Regions from separate parts of the Pantoea sp. R13S299 genome, predicted to be linked through region 3. Evidence: predicted binding sites of a transcription regulator. Region 3 holds the regulator's gene; each other region holds the start of a gene.
The links. Region 3 encodes LexA, which represses DNA repair genes until DNA is damaged. Its sites were predicted from a motif close to TNCTGTATGTACATACAGNA; they were not measured.
Positions count from the first base shown of each region.

Region 1: the regulator LexA is predicted to act here: its motif matches at 2,156-2,175, upstream of uvrB (excinuclease ABC subunit UvrB).
Region 2: the regulator LexA is predicted to act here: its motif matches at 2,412-2,431, upstream of ACN1CO_RS07645 (DinI-like family protein).
Region 4: the regulator LexA is predicted to act here: its motif matches at 1,900-1,919, upstream of umuD (translesion error-prone DNA polymerase V autoproteolytic subunit).

Region 1 is NZ_JBLYEF010000001.1:351,046-355,240, reverse strand. Features, by position in the region: gene ACN1CO_RS01805 (gluconeogenesis factor YvcK family protein) at 1-74, shown strand, start outside; gene uvrB (excinuclease ABC subunit UvrB) at 58-2,079, opposite strand; gene ACN1CO_RS01795 (ABC transporter ATP-binding protein) at 2,972-3,694, shown strand; gene bioD (dethiobiotin synthase) at 3,698-4,195, opposite strand, start outside.
Region 2 is NZ_JBLYEF010000001.1:1,567,785-1,571,979, reverse strand. Features, by position in the region: gene ACN1CO_RS07670 (hypothetical protein) at 1-141, shown strand, start outside; gene ACN1CO_RS07665 (helix-turn-helix domain-containing protein) at 199-831, opposite strand; gene ACN1CO_RS07660 (hypothetical protein) at 967-1,353, shown strand; gene ACN1CO_RS07655 (hypothetical protein) at 1,337-1,678, shown strand; gene ACN1CO_RS07650 (hypothetical protein) at 1,829-2,095, shown strand; gene ACN1CO_RS07645 (DinI-like family protein) at 2,134-2,373, opposite strand; gene iraP (anti-adapter protein IraP) at 2,549-2,848, shown strand; gene ACN1CO_RS07635 (DUF6388 family protein) at 2,949-3,272, opposite strand; gene yedD (lipoprotein YedD) at 3,526-3,999, shown strand; gene amyA (alpha-amylase) at 4,102-4,195, opposite strand, start outside.
Region 3 is NZ_JBLYEF010000002.1:31,740-35,934, reverse strand. Features, by position in the region: gene ACN1CO_RS11150 (CsbD family protein) at 1-36, opposite strand, end outside; gene dinF (MATE family efflux transporter DinF) at 203-1,525, opposite strand; gene lexA (transcriptional repressor LexA) at 1,624-2,238, opposite strand; gene ACN1CO_RS11135 (diacylglycerol kinase) at 2,344-2,712, opposite strand; gene plsB (glycerol-3-phosphate 1-O-acyltransferase PlsB) at 2,841-4,195, shown strand, end outside.
Region 4 is NZ_JBLYEF010000001.1:1,025,238-1,029,432, reverse strand. Features, by position in the region: gene umuC (translesion error-prone DNA polymerase V subunit UmuC) at 188-1,456, opposite strand; gene umuD (translesion error-prone DNA polymerase V autoproteolytic subunit) at 1,459-1,878, opposite strand; gene ACN1CO_RS05055 (hypothetical protein) at 2,215-2,466, shown strand; gene ACN1CO_RS05050 (hypothetical protein) at 2,575-2,799, opposite strand; gene ACN1CO_RS05045 (biofilm development regulator YmgB/AriR family protein) at 3,401-3,595, shown strand; gene ACN1CO_RS05040 (manganese catalase family protein) at 3,876-4,195, shown strand, end outside.

The DNA of each region.
Region 1 (4,195 bases), on a different contig from region 3:
ACGACCGCCAGCTGTTACGGGTGGCGCTGGAACACGCCATTCAGGGCTTTGACGGCGCTACGAGGCCGCAATAAACAGCGTTCGCAGCTCATGCAGCTGATCGCGCACGTTGGCCGCCTGTTCGAACTCCAGGTTCTGCGCGTGCTGCTGCATCTGCCCTTCCAGCTCGTGGATTTTCTTCTGCAGCGCCTGCGGCGTTAACAGCTGGAAATCGGCCAGCGCCTGAGCCTCGCCAGGACGTGCCGGTTTCGCTTTGCCGCGGGTTTTCACCACGTTTTTGCCCAGCTCCAGAATATCGGTGATCTTCTTATTCAGGCCCTGCGGCACAATGCCATTCTGTTCGTTGTGCAGCTGCTGTTTCTCGCGGCGGCGCTCGGTCTCTTCAATGGCACGCGCCATCGACGGCGTGATTTTATCGCCATAGAGAATCGCCTTGCCGTTGATGTTACGCGCCGCACGACCGATGGTCTGAATCAGCGATCGTTCAGAACGCAGGAAGCCCTCTTTATCCGCATCCAGAATCGCCACCAGCGACACTTCCGGCATATCCAGACCCTCACGCAGTAAGTTGATGCCCACCAGCACATCAAACTCGCCCAGACGTAAGTCGCGGATAATCTCCATACGCTCTACGGTGTCGATGTCGGAGTGCAGATAACGCACCTTCTCGCCATGCTCAGAGAGATACTCGGTGAGATCTTCCGCCATGCGTTTGGTCAGCACCGTCACCAGCACACGTTCGTTGATCTCCACGCGTTTACGGATTTCCGACAGCAGATCGTCGACCTGGGTACCGACCGGACGCACTTCGATAATCGGATCCAGCAGGCCGGTAGGACGCACCACCTGATCGACCACTTCATCGCCCGATTTTTCCAGCTCATATTTGCCCGGCGTCGCCGAGACATAGATGGTCTGCGGTGCCAGCGCCTCGAACTCTTCAAACTTCATCGGACGGTTGTCCAGCGCCGACGGCAGGCGGAAGCCATACTCCACCAGCGTCTCTTTACGCGCCCGGTCGCCTTTGTACATGCCGCCAATCTGCGGAATGGTGACGTGCGATTCATCTACCACCAGCAGCCCATCGGCGGGCAGATAGTCAAACAGCGTCGGCGGCGCTTCTCCCGGTCCGCGTGCGGAGAGGTAACGCGAGTAGTTCTCGATGCCGGAGCAGTAGCCCAGCTCACTCATCATCTCCAGGTCAAACTGGGTACGCTGAGTAATACGCTGCTCTTCCAGCAGCTTATTGTTCTCCAGCAGCACCCGGCGACGGTCCGCCAGCTCGACTTTGATATCTTCCATCGCCTGCAGAATACGCTCACGCGGCGTCACGTAGTGCGTCTTGGGATAGATGGTAAAGCGCGGTACCACCGAATCGATCTGGCCGGTCAGCGGGTCAAACAGCGACAGACGTTCAACCTCCTGGTCAAACAGCTCGACGCGCAGCGCAATATCGTCCGACTCCGCCGGGAAAATATCGATCACTTCGCCACGCACCCGGAAGGTGCCGCGCTGGAACGCCTGGTCGTTGCGGGCGTATTGCAGCTCTGACAGACGGCGCAGGATGCTGCGCTGATCGATGATCATGCCGCGGGTCAGGTGCAGCATCATTTTCAGATAGAGATCGGGATCGCCCAGACCGTAGATCGCCGAAACCGACGCCACCACGATCACGTCGCGTCGCTCCAGCAGCGCCTTGGTAGCCGACAGACGCATCTGTTCGATGTGTTCGTTCACCGACGCATCCTTTTCGATAAAGGTGTCGGAGCTGGGCACATAGGCTTCAGGCTGATAGTAGTCGTAGTAAGAGACGAAAAACTCGACGGCGTTATCCGGGAAAAACTCTTTCATCTCGCCGTAGAGCTGGGCGGCCAGCGTCTTGTTCGGTGCCAGCACCATCGTCGGGCGATTGAGGTCGGCAATGACGTTGGCGACGGTAAAGGTTTTACCGGAGCCGGTTACGCCTAATAAGGTCTGATGGGCCAGTCCATCCTCCAGCCCCTCTTCCAGGCGACGAATCGCCTCAGGCTGGTCGCCCGAAGGTTTAAAGGCGGAATTCAGTTTAAAAGCTTTGGTCATGAATGCGGTTCCTGCTGGAGAAGTCGGCGGGCAGGCACTTATTTTACTCTGCTATGGTGATTTTGCCAGAAAATAATACTGGATATAAAAACAGTGCTGGTGCACTCTTATCGCCAGCATTGCGATACTTTCCACACCGGTGATGTGACCGCGATAGCGCAAAGACCGTGGCGCAATGTTATCCCCAGACCGGGATCTGATTTAACATTTGTCAATAGAGCGTCACAAAATTACAGTTCGGTTACCTGACAGATAAATCGCAGGCTTGTTTTTTGATAAGCAACTGATTTTATTAATTTAAGCCTATAAGGCCAGATTCTCGTCATTATGTTACCAGGCCGCGTATTTCCTCGCTTCCAACTGGTTTTCATTACCTAATGCACAAGGTTATCCACAGGAATGGTGGATAAGTGATGGCAGCCCCGCCGCCATCAGCTGTGTATAATTTTTCCCTGCCTCTCCTTCATCCTGAAAATAATTTTTTTTGCGTTAAATTTTGCAGCGGCTGCTGACGGATTATTCTGCATTTTTAATCTGTCGCCTGGCACATCACGCAAATTTTCACCGTTCCACTACGATTCTTAATCAGAGTTATTGCCTCTTCACTGTACCTCTGCACCAGAAACAGCGCCCTGAGGCACTGCAAAAGTGCAGCGTCGTGACCACCGTGAGGAATTGATAAGTTTTTCTCACCTTTTATGCCTGAAACCCCGCATTCCGGCAGGAATCAGGACCGTTTTAAGATCTGGCCTGGGAATTGCAGGACTTACTGGCGTCACCGCGCTATACGCGCACTGTGCTGCAGTGGAGAGGTTGCCATTGCTGATGACTTGTTTGCCAGACGACAGAGAGCGGATGCAATCAGGCTAATGATCGGGAAGGAGAGTGTCAGATGCTGAGTCTACGTTCGGTAAATCAATTTTATGGTCAAAACCATATTCTGTGGGATGTGGACCTGGATCTGTCGCCTGGCACCTGCACCGGCGTTCTGGGCCGCCCTGGCATGGGTAAAACCACGCTGGTGAACTGCATCATGGGCAGACTGCCGATTAACAGCGGCTCGATCTCCTGGAAAGAGGATGGCTCGCCGCCGGAAGATCTGCTGCTGCAACCCGCTGAACAGCGGGCGCAGATGGGGATTGGTTATGTGCCACAGGGCCGCCATATTTTCACCCAGATGAGCGTGGAAGATAACCTGCTGATTGCGCTGCTGGCGGGTGCCAGCCAGCGCGATCGCCATCGAGCCATTCCTGAAATGGTGTTCGATCTGTTCCCGGCGCTCTACTCACTGCGCCAGCAGCGCAGCGGCGATCTGCCGATCGATCAGCAGCAACAGCTGGCCCTGGCGCGCGCGCTGGTGCTGCAGCCCAAACTGCTGATTCTGGATGAACCGACCGATGGGATGTCGCCGTGGCTGGAAGAGGAGATGGGCAACCTGATCCGCCGCCTTAATCTCGACTACGGGCTGACCATCCTGCTGCTGGAGCAGCGCCTGTCGCTGATCCGTCGTGTGGCGGACTATTTCCTGCTGCTGCACCGCGGCCGCAATGTGGCGCAGGGCAGCATGGAGCAGCTCGATGACCACACCGTCGATAAATGGCTGACGGTAGCCTGAGGCTTACTCCGGCAACGTCAGATACTGCCCACAGGACGCCTGCTGCGCCGCATCGGTGAGGTACGGAATCGTGCCCAGACAAGGCGCAGGCAGTCGGTTTTTCAGGCTGGTGAGATATTCCTGATAGCGTTTGCCTGGCGGCTCGACGGTGTTGGCGATCCAGCCCACCAGCGGCAGGCCGCGCGCCCGTACAGCCTCGGCGGTGAGCATCGCGTGGTTGATGCAGCCGAGCTTAATCCCTACTACCAGAATGACGGGCAGCTTTTCGCTGACCACCCAGTCCGCATAGGTGTGCGTCTCTGACAGCGGGGTGTACCAGCCGCCCGCGCCTTCGACCAGAATCCAGTCCGCCAGCGGCTCCAGCGCCGCCAGACCCGCCGACAGCGCCAGATGCGTAATCGGCCTGCCCTCTTCCGCGCTGACGATATGCGGCGAAGTCGGTTCCATAAACGCCAGCGGATTCACCTGCTGATAGGTTAACGGCACGCTGCTGAAGCGCTG
Region 2 (4,195 bases), on a different contig from region 3:
AACCGCCAGGGTGTCAAAAAAGGCGGTGTGACGTTGTTCGATAAACTCAGTACCCGCCGCTCATGGCCGGTGAATTACCGCATTATGCAGACCGATCTGCAGGGCAAGGTGATTGTGGATCAACTCACCGACGCCCTGTAAGTGCCCGCCCGGACCCCCGTTGTACGATGAAAAATTAACCCGCGTCTGCGGGTTTTTTTATGGCTGGCGATAACGCCGTAACTCTACCAGCGTACCCAGCAGTTTCAGGCTATCCCGGCTGGAATGCAGCTCAGGGAAATTGATATTCACCGGTGCCAGTTCAAATTGCGTGATGCCATCTTCACAGCCGCGCTGACGCCAGGTACGAAGCAGGGCGACCTGTTGCTGCAATGCCAGCACGCAGTCGCCGGGCTGAGGTGTCAGGCTGGGATCAATGATCACCACATCTTCCTTCAGAATTGCAGGCGTCATCGCCTGTTCTTCCACCCGAATGGCAAAGCTCTGTTGCGAAAGCGCCATGTCGTTGTGCATCAGCAGCTCATGCCGAACAGAACTGGCGTCTGTCAGCCATTGCGCAACATCGCGTTGTGCCAGCAGTGGGATCTGATGCAGACCACCATACGCGCTTTCACTGAAAACAGGACCATCCCCATCTATAAGAAAAGCCGGGGCGCAGCCCAGCGCTTCGGCAAGCCGTAGCAGGTTCTCACCACGCGGCAATGTCTCCTCTTTTTCCCATTGCGAAATCGCCACATGGGACACTTTTACCTTCTGCGCCAATTGCTTCTGCGTTAACTGCAGTGATTTACGTCGGAGTCGGATGCGGTCACCCAGCGTTTCATTTTTCATCAGCTTGACTTTTTGGTTGATAATGACTTAAGTATACTTAAGCTTGGTATTTAAGCAATCTTAAATTTCAGGCTGAGGACGTGGCTGTTCAGCACGCAGTGGTTCCAGAGACCTTACCGGACAAAGGGGTGTGGCATGGAAAGTAGTCTTATTACCAGTATGGGTGCGTTAGTTCTGGGTGGGGGCGCAGCAGCACTGTTCTGGAAACCGTTATTGGCGGGTATCGCGTCAATCGTAACCAGTAATCGGGCAGGCGGCGAAATTATAACCAGCTACAAAGAGCAGGTGGTATTGCTGAAAGAGAGCAACCTGCTGATACGTGAGGAGAATGATGAGTTACGCGACCGGCACGACAGGAATCTGCGGCGTATCTCGACACTCGAAACCGATCTTCGGTTAATCAAGAATGCGGTAGGGATTTTACTGGCCATGACCGAAACCGATCACAACGATAAATTTCGTAATGAGATTGATCGGCTCATCTCAACTCTGGAGGATCATACCCATGCCAACGATCAATAGCACTAAAGCTCCGATGTCATACCGGCGCAAAGTTATTCTCGGCTGCATTCTGCTGAGCTGTTCGATGATTTGCATCCTGATGACGATTATTTTCCTGTATGTCAGTAACACGGCAAACAGGCGGATCGAGGAGATTCGGGCGGATTATCGGATAATTGCGGCGCGACGAGATGATCGGGTAGAACTGCTGACTGAACAGGTCGGCGCATTACAGCACAAGCTCGATACCATACCGGATCGTATAGCCGACAAAACGGTAACAAAAGTCAAAGAAGTGGTCATTGTCAGTGAGGCGCCAGCAACGAAGCCGGCTCAGAAACCGTAACTTCCGATTATTCCTAGTGCGGCTTCGCTATTATCGACTAGTTTTAAATCTCCGGGCGACATTTGTATCTGAATGCCCGCCCGCTGATTGGCCGGTTGATGAACCGCTAAGCCTAATCACTTTGGATAACTGACCAGAAGGAAATTTAGCATGAGCGATTCAACAGAAACCAAGACCAAAACTGACTATCTGCGTGACGTCACTTCTCAGCTAAAAGAGATGCGCCACTATGCGCAGACCAACACCGAAACCCTTTCCAGCCATTGGTTAGCGTTTGATGCCGGTGAGTACAAAGACAAGACCAACGCCGACCGGATCGATGCGTTGCTGAATAAGCAGGGTAAACTGCTGGAAGATCTGGATGCCGCTATTCAGGACATCGAGATTGAAATTAATCACAGCGAGCAGGAGAGCTAAGTCATCTCCCGCTAACTGATGCGGTGGCCGTTAAGGGATTAATCGGCCACCAGCCACATTTCCGCTTCGTCGAACATCTCCTCAACAATCCGCGCAACCGTCGCTTTATCGTTCTTACTTAAATCCGTATCAATCGCGTTACGTTCCATCGGCTTGACCTTGACTTCAATGTCAGGAAACACCCGATGCACCCGCTTTTCCAGCTCCTCACGAATCATCTCGCGAGCACCCGGTAAACCGGCAACGTTGCGCTTGTCATAAATTAACTCAACAAACATGATGGCAATCCATTCAGGGCAAAATCGCTGACATATAATACTGTAAATAAAAACAGTGGCAAGGCAGCGCGCCCGATTTCGCGTAAATTTTTATCTCGCGTAAACCGCGATCTTCGACTAGCAAAATGCGTACGCATCGCGACATAATGGCGGCTTACTCTTCAGGAGGCCTGCGATGCGACAACTGGTAATAGAAATTCTGCTTAAACTGTCAAAGATGGATGTGGATGCGAAAGAGCTGACTGCTCAGCTGGAAGCGCAGTCCCTGCTGGTTGCAGCGCTGCTGGTGCAGGCGAAACAGGATAACTCGCTGACCATTTCAGAAACGGTGCAGGATGCGATTATTACCGCTTCGCAATCTTCAACCGAATTTCTGCAGTCTGATGTTGACCTGCTGCTGACGCACATTAATCGTCTGCTCGCCGTCGCGAGTTATGTAGAAGTGAAAGGTAAGACTATGGAAGAGAGAGAGTAGGGCCAGGAAAAAATTCGCCTCTGAAGGTGGCAATCCAGCAACATCTCCAGAGGCAGTGCAAGCGCACTGTTTGTGTCAGGCATCTTCTGCGTGGCGCTGATTACAGCTCGTTTTTAATGCAAAACTCTTCCCAGCTCATCCCCAGCGACTCAGCATGAGATTTAAGATAGGTCTCGATCGCTTCAGCCGCTACCGCTTTATCCGGCTCAGCGAGCTGAATAGAGAAAATCATCCCATCCAGATTCTTCTGACGCAAAAAGGCCGCATAGATGCGTTCGGCATGCCATTCGCGCAGCTGTCGCAGTGACAGGTTGGCGGCACGGGCATCGCTCTCGGTTAATTCATCCAATGCAGACTGAAAGTCGGGATGCGCGGTAAAAAACATCTTGCGTGCCTGGGCATAGTAGGCTTCTGGCGTTTTCATGTTCATATTCCTGTAAGTCTGTTGCAGCGCGCCAGTGTAGCGGGTTGTTTATCGCTTGTCAGGCGTGGCAAAGGCCCTGGATGAACCCGCTTCGCCAGCGATTTGCCGGTCAAAACGCAGACCACTGAACTCGCTGCCGGTTAAATTCTGCCGCAATCAGGGTTTCCGTGGTGTCTGAACACCCAGATATCTTGCGTTACGCGGTGGAAAAATTATAACGTAGCCGCCATTGACGTGATCTTAGGGATTAAACATGAAAAAGTGGATGCTGATTGCCGCCCTGGCACTGAGTGGCTGTGCGCAAATTAACGATTATGAAAACGCGGTGCAGACGCCGGCGCCCGCTGATCTGCAGGGAACCTGGCAAACTGTCGGCCCACAGAGCAGCCTGATCAACGAAAAGGCGATGGCCAGCGTGATCATTAATGCGGATGGCAGCACCCTGGATTGCCGTCAGTGGATGCGGGTGATCGCGAAGCCGGGCAAACTGACGCGTCTCGGCGGCGATTATGTCAACGTGACACGCCAGCTGCGGGTGATGCCGCTGGTGGTGGAAAATGGCGAACTGAGCTACGACCGGATGACCCTGCGTAAAGTTGAGCGTCCGACCGTCGAATGTCAGCAGGCACTGGAAGAAGTCGCGAAGCAGCCAAAAGCCGCCGTGATTCAGAACATCGAACCGCAACTGCTGCGCACACCGATTACTGAAAACAACGCGAAGTCGTAACAGCAGACTTATAACAGAACCGCCCCGGTCGGGCAGAGCGCACTTCACGCTCTTGCCTGCCGGGGCGGTTTTTGTTTTTACCACGTCAATTCTATAAAGACTTTATTCTGCAACCACCCAGACGCTGACGCTGCCACCGTTACAGACAAACACTGCGGTGCCGTGCTCGTCAGCGGTAATGGTCTCTTCACGGTTC
Region 3 (4,195 bases):
CTGCTTCCAGTTGCCGCTCGCTTCGTCTTTATTCATGGCAGACCTCCAATTCTCGGGGTTTAATTATTATCTTGCTACTTAACAAAATAACGATATAAAGCGCTGGTTAACTGCGCTGCTTAAAGTTAATTGTAGTAGCTAATTTAATAACCGCGGAATAATACGGAATAATCTGTATCGCCCTGAATCGGCCCCCGCAGGATCAGGCGTCAAACCAGCTGTTCTGACGCCAGTGCTTACGCCAGATGAGCCACAGTGACAGGCCGCGCAGCGCCAGGAAAACCGTCACCGCCAGCCACAGGCCGTGGTTGCCCAGCACAGGTACGCTGAGCAGCGTCAGAAAATAGCCTGCCGCCGCCACGACCATGCTGTTACGCATCTCGCGTCCGCGCGTCGCCCCGATGAACATCCCATCCAGCAGATAACACCAGACGCCGATCAGCGGCATGATTATTTGCCAGACCAGGTAGCGGTCAGCAGTCTGCTGGAGTGACTGAAGAGAGGTCAGCAGGGTAACGATCTGCGGGCCAAAAATGGCATAGATCAGTGAGAAAAACAGCGCCACCACCACTGCCTGCCGACAGGCGGAGTGCCAGACGTGCTGCAATTTACTGCCATCTTTTGCGCCATGCGCTTCACCGGCAAACGCTTCAACCGCGTAGGCAAAGCCATCCAGCGCGTAGGCCGTAAAGGTAATGAACATCAGTAATACCGCGTTAACCGCCACCACATCCGGACCCAGCCGCGCGCCTAGCACCGTCAGCGAGGCGAAACAGAGCTGCAGCATCAGAGAGCGCAGCATGATATCCCGGTTCAGTCGCAGCAGCCGACCGCTGTCACCGCGCCAGCTCTGTTTCAGCAGGCTTAACGTAATACCGCGCAGCTTTAACACCCGCCAGACCATGATGCCGCCGACGACCAGCGTGATGTACTCCGCCAGCGCCGTGGCGGTTGCCGCACCCGCAACACCCCAGTGCAGCCCCATCACCAGCCAGAGATCGAGCACGATGTTAACCAGATTGCCCACCACCAGCAGGATCACCGGCGCGCGCGCATACTGCACGCCCAGCAGCCAGCCCAGAATCACCAGGTTTGCCAGGGTGGCAGGCGCACTGAGCCAGCGAATCTGAATAAACAGCGCCGCCTGTTCCAGAACATCAGGATTGCCGCCAACCAGATGGGTCGCCAGCTGAATAATGGGATAACGTAAAGCGATGAACAGTACACCAGCCAGCAGCGCAATAATCAGCGGCTGCGTCAGCGCGCGTGCCAGAGCGGTTTTATCACCCGCACCAAACGCCTGAGCCGTCAGGCCAGTGGTACTCATTCGAAGGAAAAGCAGCAGCATAAAGAGGAAACTGGTCACTGTGGTCCCGACCGCAACCCCGCCAAGATAGACAGGGCTGTCGAGATGACCAATAACTGCAGTATCGACCACTCCCAGTAAAGGAACGGTGATATTTGAAAGGATCATCGGCAGCGCAAGCCGCCAGAGATTTTTATCCGTTGCCGTGATAAAGCGCATTCGCCGTTCCGTGCTCAGTGTCGCTGCAGTTAAGCAGGCGACAAAATTAGGGCAGACAGAATAGCATCAGAAAAGGCGAATGCACGCAGCCCTCAGAATCAGAGCCACTCGCCGTTACGGACCACGCCAACCGCCAGACCTTCAATGGTCAGCGACTGTGCACGGGTATCGACAACAATCGGGTCGAAATCGCTGTTTTCCGGCAGAAGATGCACGATAGCACCCTGCTTTTTCCAGCGTTTAACGGTCACTTCATCATCAATGCGGGCAACGACAACCTGGCCATTGCGCACATCCTGGGTTTTATGTACTGCGAGCAGGTCGCCGTCCATAATCCCGATATCTTTCATCGACATTCCGCTGACGCGCAGCAGGAAGTCGGCAGAAGGCTTGAACAGGCCCGGATCCACTTTGTAGTGGGTTTCGATATGTTCCTGCGCCATGATCGGCTCACCGGCAGCAACCCGGCCAATCAGCGGTAGCCCTTCTGAAACTTCTTCTTCCATTAACAGACGAATACCGCGCGATGCACCGGAAACGATCTCGATGACGCCTTTACGCGCCAGCGCTTTCAGATGCTCTTCTGCCGCATTCGGCGAGCGGAAGCCCAGCTGCGCGGCAATCTCTGCACGCGTAGGCGGCATGCCTGTTGAAGAAATATGGTCGCGAATCAGGTCATAGACCTGCTGCTGCCTGCTGGTTAATGCTTTCATCCCGCCCCCTGGTTGTTTATACAGTCGCTGTGAGTATATACAGGTATTGGTGAAATGGAAACCGATTGTCAGTGAAAACGCGCCCTGAGGCGCGTTGTGGAAGGCTTATCGCAAATGTGTCCAGAGCAGCGCGACCCAGACAAACAGGGCCAGTATGATGCTGATCAGCACCGCCGCCGAGCCCATGTCTTTTGCCCGGCCCGCCAGGGGATGGTGCTCCTGACCAATACGGTCAACCACCGCTTCAATGGCGCTATTGAGGATTTCGACAATGACGACCAGTACCACCGCGCCAATCATCAGGATGCGGGAGATCACATCGACATCCAGCCAGCACGCGATAATAATAGCGGCCAGCGCAGCCAGTGCTTCCTGGCGAAACGCCGCTTCATGTTGCCAGGCGGCGCGCAGTCCCTGCCATGAGTAACCTGCGGCTTTTACTATTCTGATAAGTCCGGTGGCATTATTTGCCATGATGTGAGAACCCTTTCATCGGATTGACGTCAATGTCTGGGCTGCGTGCAATTGGCACCACCACAGATCTTCGCTGCACTTTCTGCTATGCTTGCGGCGCTTTGCTAACAAGAGGCTTCATGTTGTCTATGTCAGGTTGGCGTAAACTCTATTACAAATTGCTTAATTTACCACTGTCGTTTTTGGTAAAAAGTAAGGCCATTCCGGCCGATCCCGTGTCTGAACATGGTCTGGATCCGACCCGACCTATTATGTATGTTTTGCCTTACGATTCGAAGGCCGACTTACTGACTTTACGCGCACAGTGTCTGCGGCATCATCTGCCCGACCCGCTTTCTCCGCTGGAGATTGATGGTTCACTGCTGCCGCGCCACGTGTTTATCCATGATGGCCCGCGCGTCTTCCCCTATTTTGTGCCCAGCGTGGAATCGGTGAAAATTTTTCACGATTACCTGGACCTGCATCGCAATAACCCTAAGCTCGATATTCAGATGCTGCCGGTCACCGTGATGTTTGGCCGCGCACCAGGACGTGAAGTCCAGGGCGAACCCACGCCACATCTGCGGTTGCTGAACGGCGTGCAGAAGTTCTTTGCCGTGATCTGGCATGGACGCGACAGTTTCGTCCGCTTCTCGCCAACCGTCTCGCTGCGCCGCATGGCCACGGAGCACGGTACCGATAAGTCGATTGCTCAGAAGCTGGCTCGTGTGGCACGCATCCATTTTGCCCGTCAGCGACTGGCGGCGATTGGCCCGCGTTTACCGGCGCGTCAGGATCTGTTTAATCGTCTGCTGCAATCCAAAGCGATTGAAAAAGCCGTCGAAGATGAAGCACGCAGCAAGAAAATCTCTCATGAGAAAGCGCAGCAGAATGCCGTCGAGATGATGGAGGAGATCGCTGCAAACTTCTCCTACGAAGCCATTCGCGTCACCGACCGTGTCATGGGCTGGCTCTGGAGTCGTCTCTATCAGGGCATCAACGTCAATGGCGGCGAAAAGGTTCGTCAGCTGGCGCAGGATGGCCACGAGATTGTCTATGTGCCCTGCCATCGCAGCCACATGGATTATCTGCTGCTCTCCTATGTGCTCTATCATCAGGGTCTGGTGCCGCCGCACATTGCAGCCGGTATCAATCTCAACTTCTGGCCAGCCGGCCCGATTTTCCGTCGTCTGGGCGCCTTCTTTATTCGTCGTACCTTTAAAGGCAATAAGCTCTACGCCACGGTATTCCGCGAATATCTCGGCGAGCTGTTCACCCGCGGCTATTCGGTTGAATACTTTGTTGAAGGGGGCCGTTCACGTACCGGTCGCCTGCTGGACCCTAAAACCGGCACTTTAGCCATGACGCTGCAGGCGATGCTGCGCGGCGGCAATCGTCCAATCACGCTGGTGCCGATCTACATTGGCTATGAGCATGTGATGGAAGTGGGTACGTACGCCAAAGAACTGCGCGGTGCGGCAAAAGAGAAAGAGGGCTTCATGCA
Region 4 (4,195 bases), on a different contig from region 3:
TTTCACGAGACAGGCCTTAATTTTCCACGCTATAAAATAAAGCGTGAAAGCCTGGCACAGAATCCCAGGTGGGGAAAGGAAAGTGCAGAATTTCTCTGTGCGGAAAGCGTGATACCAGAAAGTGTCTGTTTACTGATTATAGGGTTCTGCCTCAGAACCGTTATTCCGGCACTTTTTATGCCCGCCTCTACTTTAGCGCAACCACCGGCAGATCGGTTACCCGTGTGGTATAGGCAGGCGACAGCATCTCGCGCTTCATCGACCAGGCTTTGTTGATCCCCTGCCCCGCAAACCAGAGCTTTCCGCTGCCGAGCTTGTTGACGGTGTCGATCAGCTTCATCAGCTCTTCGCTATTGCGGCGTGGCTGATGTTCGTCAAACAGATCCAACTGAGCCACACCCTGGCTGAAAAAATCCCCCAGCACGATGCCCGCTTTCATGTAGCGATGTCCCTCAATCCAGATATTATCCAGACACGCCATCGCGACGCTGACAATGTCGCGGGTATCCTGCGTCGGGATCAGCAACTGGCCGGTGGACTGATTGCCATAAAAGGGTTCGTCAGTCGCATGCGGGCTGGTACGCACAAACACCCCTATCTGGCGACAATATTGATTTTCACGACGCAGCTTTTCTGCCGCGCGCTCGGCATAGGCGCAGACGGCCTCGCGCATCTGATGGTAGTCGGAGATACGGCTGCCAAACGAACGTGAACACATGATTTGCTGTTTTATCGGTGTCACCGACTCCAGCTCCAGGCAGGATTCGCCGCGCAGCTCTCTGACAGTGCGCTCCATCACCACGCTGAACTGTTTGCGAATGGACTCGGTGCTTTGATCGGCCAGATCTTTCGCGGTTATGACGCCCATGGCGTTGAGCCGTTTGCCGATCCGGTGACCGACGCCCCAGACGTCAGCCACATCAATCAGCGCCAGCAGCTTTCTTTGCCGTTCGGGGTCCGACAGGTCGACAATACCGCCGGTTTTGCTCCACTTTTTGGCCGCAAAATTCGCCAGCTTGGCCAGCGTTTTGGTCTGGGCAATGCCGACGCCGACGGTCAGATGGGTCTCTTTGCGTATCCGCTCTCTGACCTGACGGCCAAAGGTCTCCAGCGCCATACAGTTCTGCACGCCGGTGAGATCCATAAAGGCCTCGTCGATCGAGTAGATCTCCACCGACGGGGCCATCTCTTCCAGTATGGTCATCACCCGCAGGCTCATGTCGGCGTAGAGCGCATAATTCGAGCTGAAGACCTGCACCGCGTGACGCGTCAGCTCTTCACGCATTTTAAAATAGGGCGCGCCCATTTTAATGCCGGCTTTCTTTGCCTCGGCGCTGCGGGCAATCACACAGCCGTCATTGTTCGACAGCACTACCACCGGTTTACCTCGGAGATCGGGCCGGAACACAGTCTCACACGAGGCATAAAAGCAGTTCACATCGACCAGCGCAAACATGATCAGTGTGTCGCTTTAATCACAAAGGTCACCACGCCAAACACCTCCAGCGCATCTTCGGTCTGGATAGCGATCGGTTTAAATTTGGTATTCATCGGCATCAGTTGCAGGCAGGGATGAAGCTGGAGACGTTTAACGGTGAATTCACCGTCGACGGCGGCGACCACGATATCGCCGTGTGAGGCGTTGAGTGAGCTGTCGACCACCAGCATGTCACCATCGTTAATGCCCGCCTCAATCATCGACTCGCCACTGACCCGGACAAAATAGGTGGCGCTGGGGTGCTGGACCATCAGCGCATTGAGATCGATACGTTGTTCGACATAATCCTGCGCCGGGGAGGGAAATCCACAGGGCACACGTTCGATATAAAGCGGTAACGGCATAACGGCGCGAATGTCCGCAGGTTTAATGAATTCCATAATGTCACTCCTTTTTCAAATTACTGTATATAAATACAGTAATAGCTAATCCCCCTTTTAATCAAGTAACAGAAAAGTTTTTTAAGCGAAGGGGTTGATGGTAATGCACTTTTTTTTAACCACTTTTTTCGCATTGCCGCGAGAGTAAGCGGAAACGGGTTACTTTCGCCGCACTGTGGAAATATCCGCGTTTTTTCTTCCAGTAACTAATCTTATAAATTCCGCCGCTGATTATTCTGACTTAAGGAAAATCTGACAACGCCTCTCTGGCATTCGCGGAGGTTTGAATATTACGAGCGGGCTGGTTATTCTGCCTTTTTAAAGCACGGAGGGGTTATGGCAGACGACGATCGAATCAAACATCTGGAAGAGGCAGTCGCACAGTTAAAGGTTGAGACCACGGTATTAAAAGCGATACTCGGTCAGCAAATCGCGCTGAATAATCTTAATTACAAAGGGAAGTTTGACGATGTGCTGGCGGCGCTGGCGAAGGAATATGCCGAACGCGGTCTGGAGGAAGGTAATAATCAGGCCATCCATGATGCCTTGCGTGAATATATTAAATATGAGCCGCCTGCCGTGGAATAAGCGGGCTTGTGGCAGCGTCCGATTGCCGGATATGACCGGCTCCTGAACGCTGCCATTCTCCGGACCTGCCCCGCTCCGGCAACGGCCTCAGGCGTTGCAGGTCAGGGGTTAAGCCTGGCTGTCACTCTCCAGCGCATCCTGAATCGCATCGGCCAGATTACCAATTTCATTCGCCACGGCCTGCAGGTCCCAAGAGGTTTTTGAGCCGGTTGCCGACGTGGAGGCACTGACGGACTCTTTTGCCACTGACAGCGCAGCTGCCACCGCCACTGAACGTTTATGTTGTTCCTGAGTCACGCCCGCAGGCGGAATCGCGAAATAGTCGTGAACCATGATCATTTCCTTGTGATGAATAAGGGCTTAACCTTAGCCTTCTGCTTCAGGCGTGGGAAGCGAATTATGTGGCGTGGCCTGTCAGACGGCCAGGATTGCAGCAGTACCGTTGCACCCTGCGTTTTTTCTGCGCTAAAACCTGTACAGCTTTTGCTGAAATCCATCCAAAAATGCCCTTTTAGCACGTCAGGGTGTTATCAGTAAAATCCTCGGCCTTTTGACCTGAAAATCCTGATCGTCCTGAGAAAATCCTCAATACCCTGTATTTTATGCATTAATCGGCAACAATCTATTTGCACGCCTAAAACATGCATTTTATATACACCACCAACCAGTTAATTTTTGTCAAATTTCATTGTACAAGTTTGCAATTCTTGTATAACTTTGTCTCGTGATGTTAAATCACTTGTAACGAAAGGTGCTTTGCACCGCATCTGAAGGTGTTGTGGATTTCCACCTTCAGATGCATTTTTTTTGCGTCAGCCGGCAACCGGATCTGAATCGACGCATTCTTCCCCAATTTCTTATGAGGCCTGACATGCAAACAACGATGAATACAGAGTCTCAGATTTCTGATTACTTCATGAACTCTGGCACCGCCATGACCACCGAACAACAGGTTATCGCGGCGGTCCACGCTGAACTCGCCCGTTCGAAAGCCCATGTCTCAGATAAAGACGTCGTGCTGGGCCTGATTAATCGCCTCGAGAGCGAGCGTGACGTGGCTAAGCAGGATATTTACCGTCAGGCTCTGGAGCATGTTCTGCAGCGTGCAACGGCCACCAGCGAAAGCTAAATTGTTAAGCGGAAATGCGAATGAGCATGGATGCTTTTCCCGTCACGAATCAGCCCCTTTTCAGGGGCTTTTTTTATGTCTTCTGCACTGAGTCTTGCGTCCCCTTCCTATCGCTGAGTTTTCCTGCTCTGCCGGACCAGATATAGCTCCGGAAACCCCCTCTTTTGCCGCTTATTTGACCGCAAATTCCGGTTAATTGCTCTCGTTTCGCTTTATTTATCCGATATCTGTGTCCAGGCTTTTCCTGCATCTACTGCAAACACAGACGAGGAAAATAACTATGTTCCATCATTCATCAAAACTTCAATTCCCGGTTCGTGTAGAGAAGCCCGATCCAGAGTTTGCCATGCTGTTACAGCAGGCCATCGGCGGCGTCGAAGGTGAGATTCGTGTAGCGATGCAATACTTTTTCCAGGCGATGGGCGCACGGGGTGATGTGCGGATTCGGGATCTGCTGATCTCCACCGCCACCGAAGAGCTGAGCCATATCGAAATGCTGGGCTACGCCGTAGCGCTGAATCTTGAAGGCGCGCCGCTCTCTTACCAGGAAGCGTCAGCGAAAGATCCGGTGGTCAATGCCATTCTGGGCGGCATGAACCC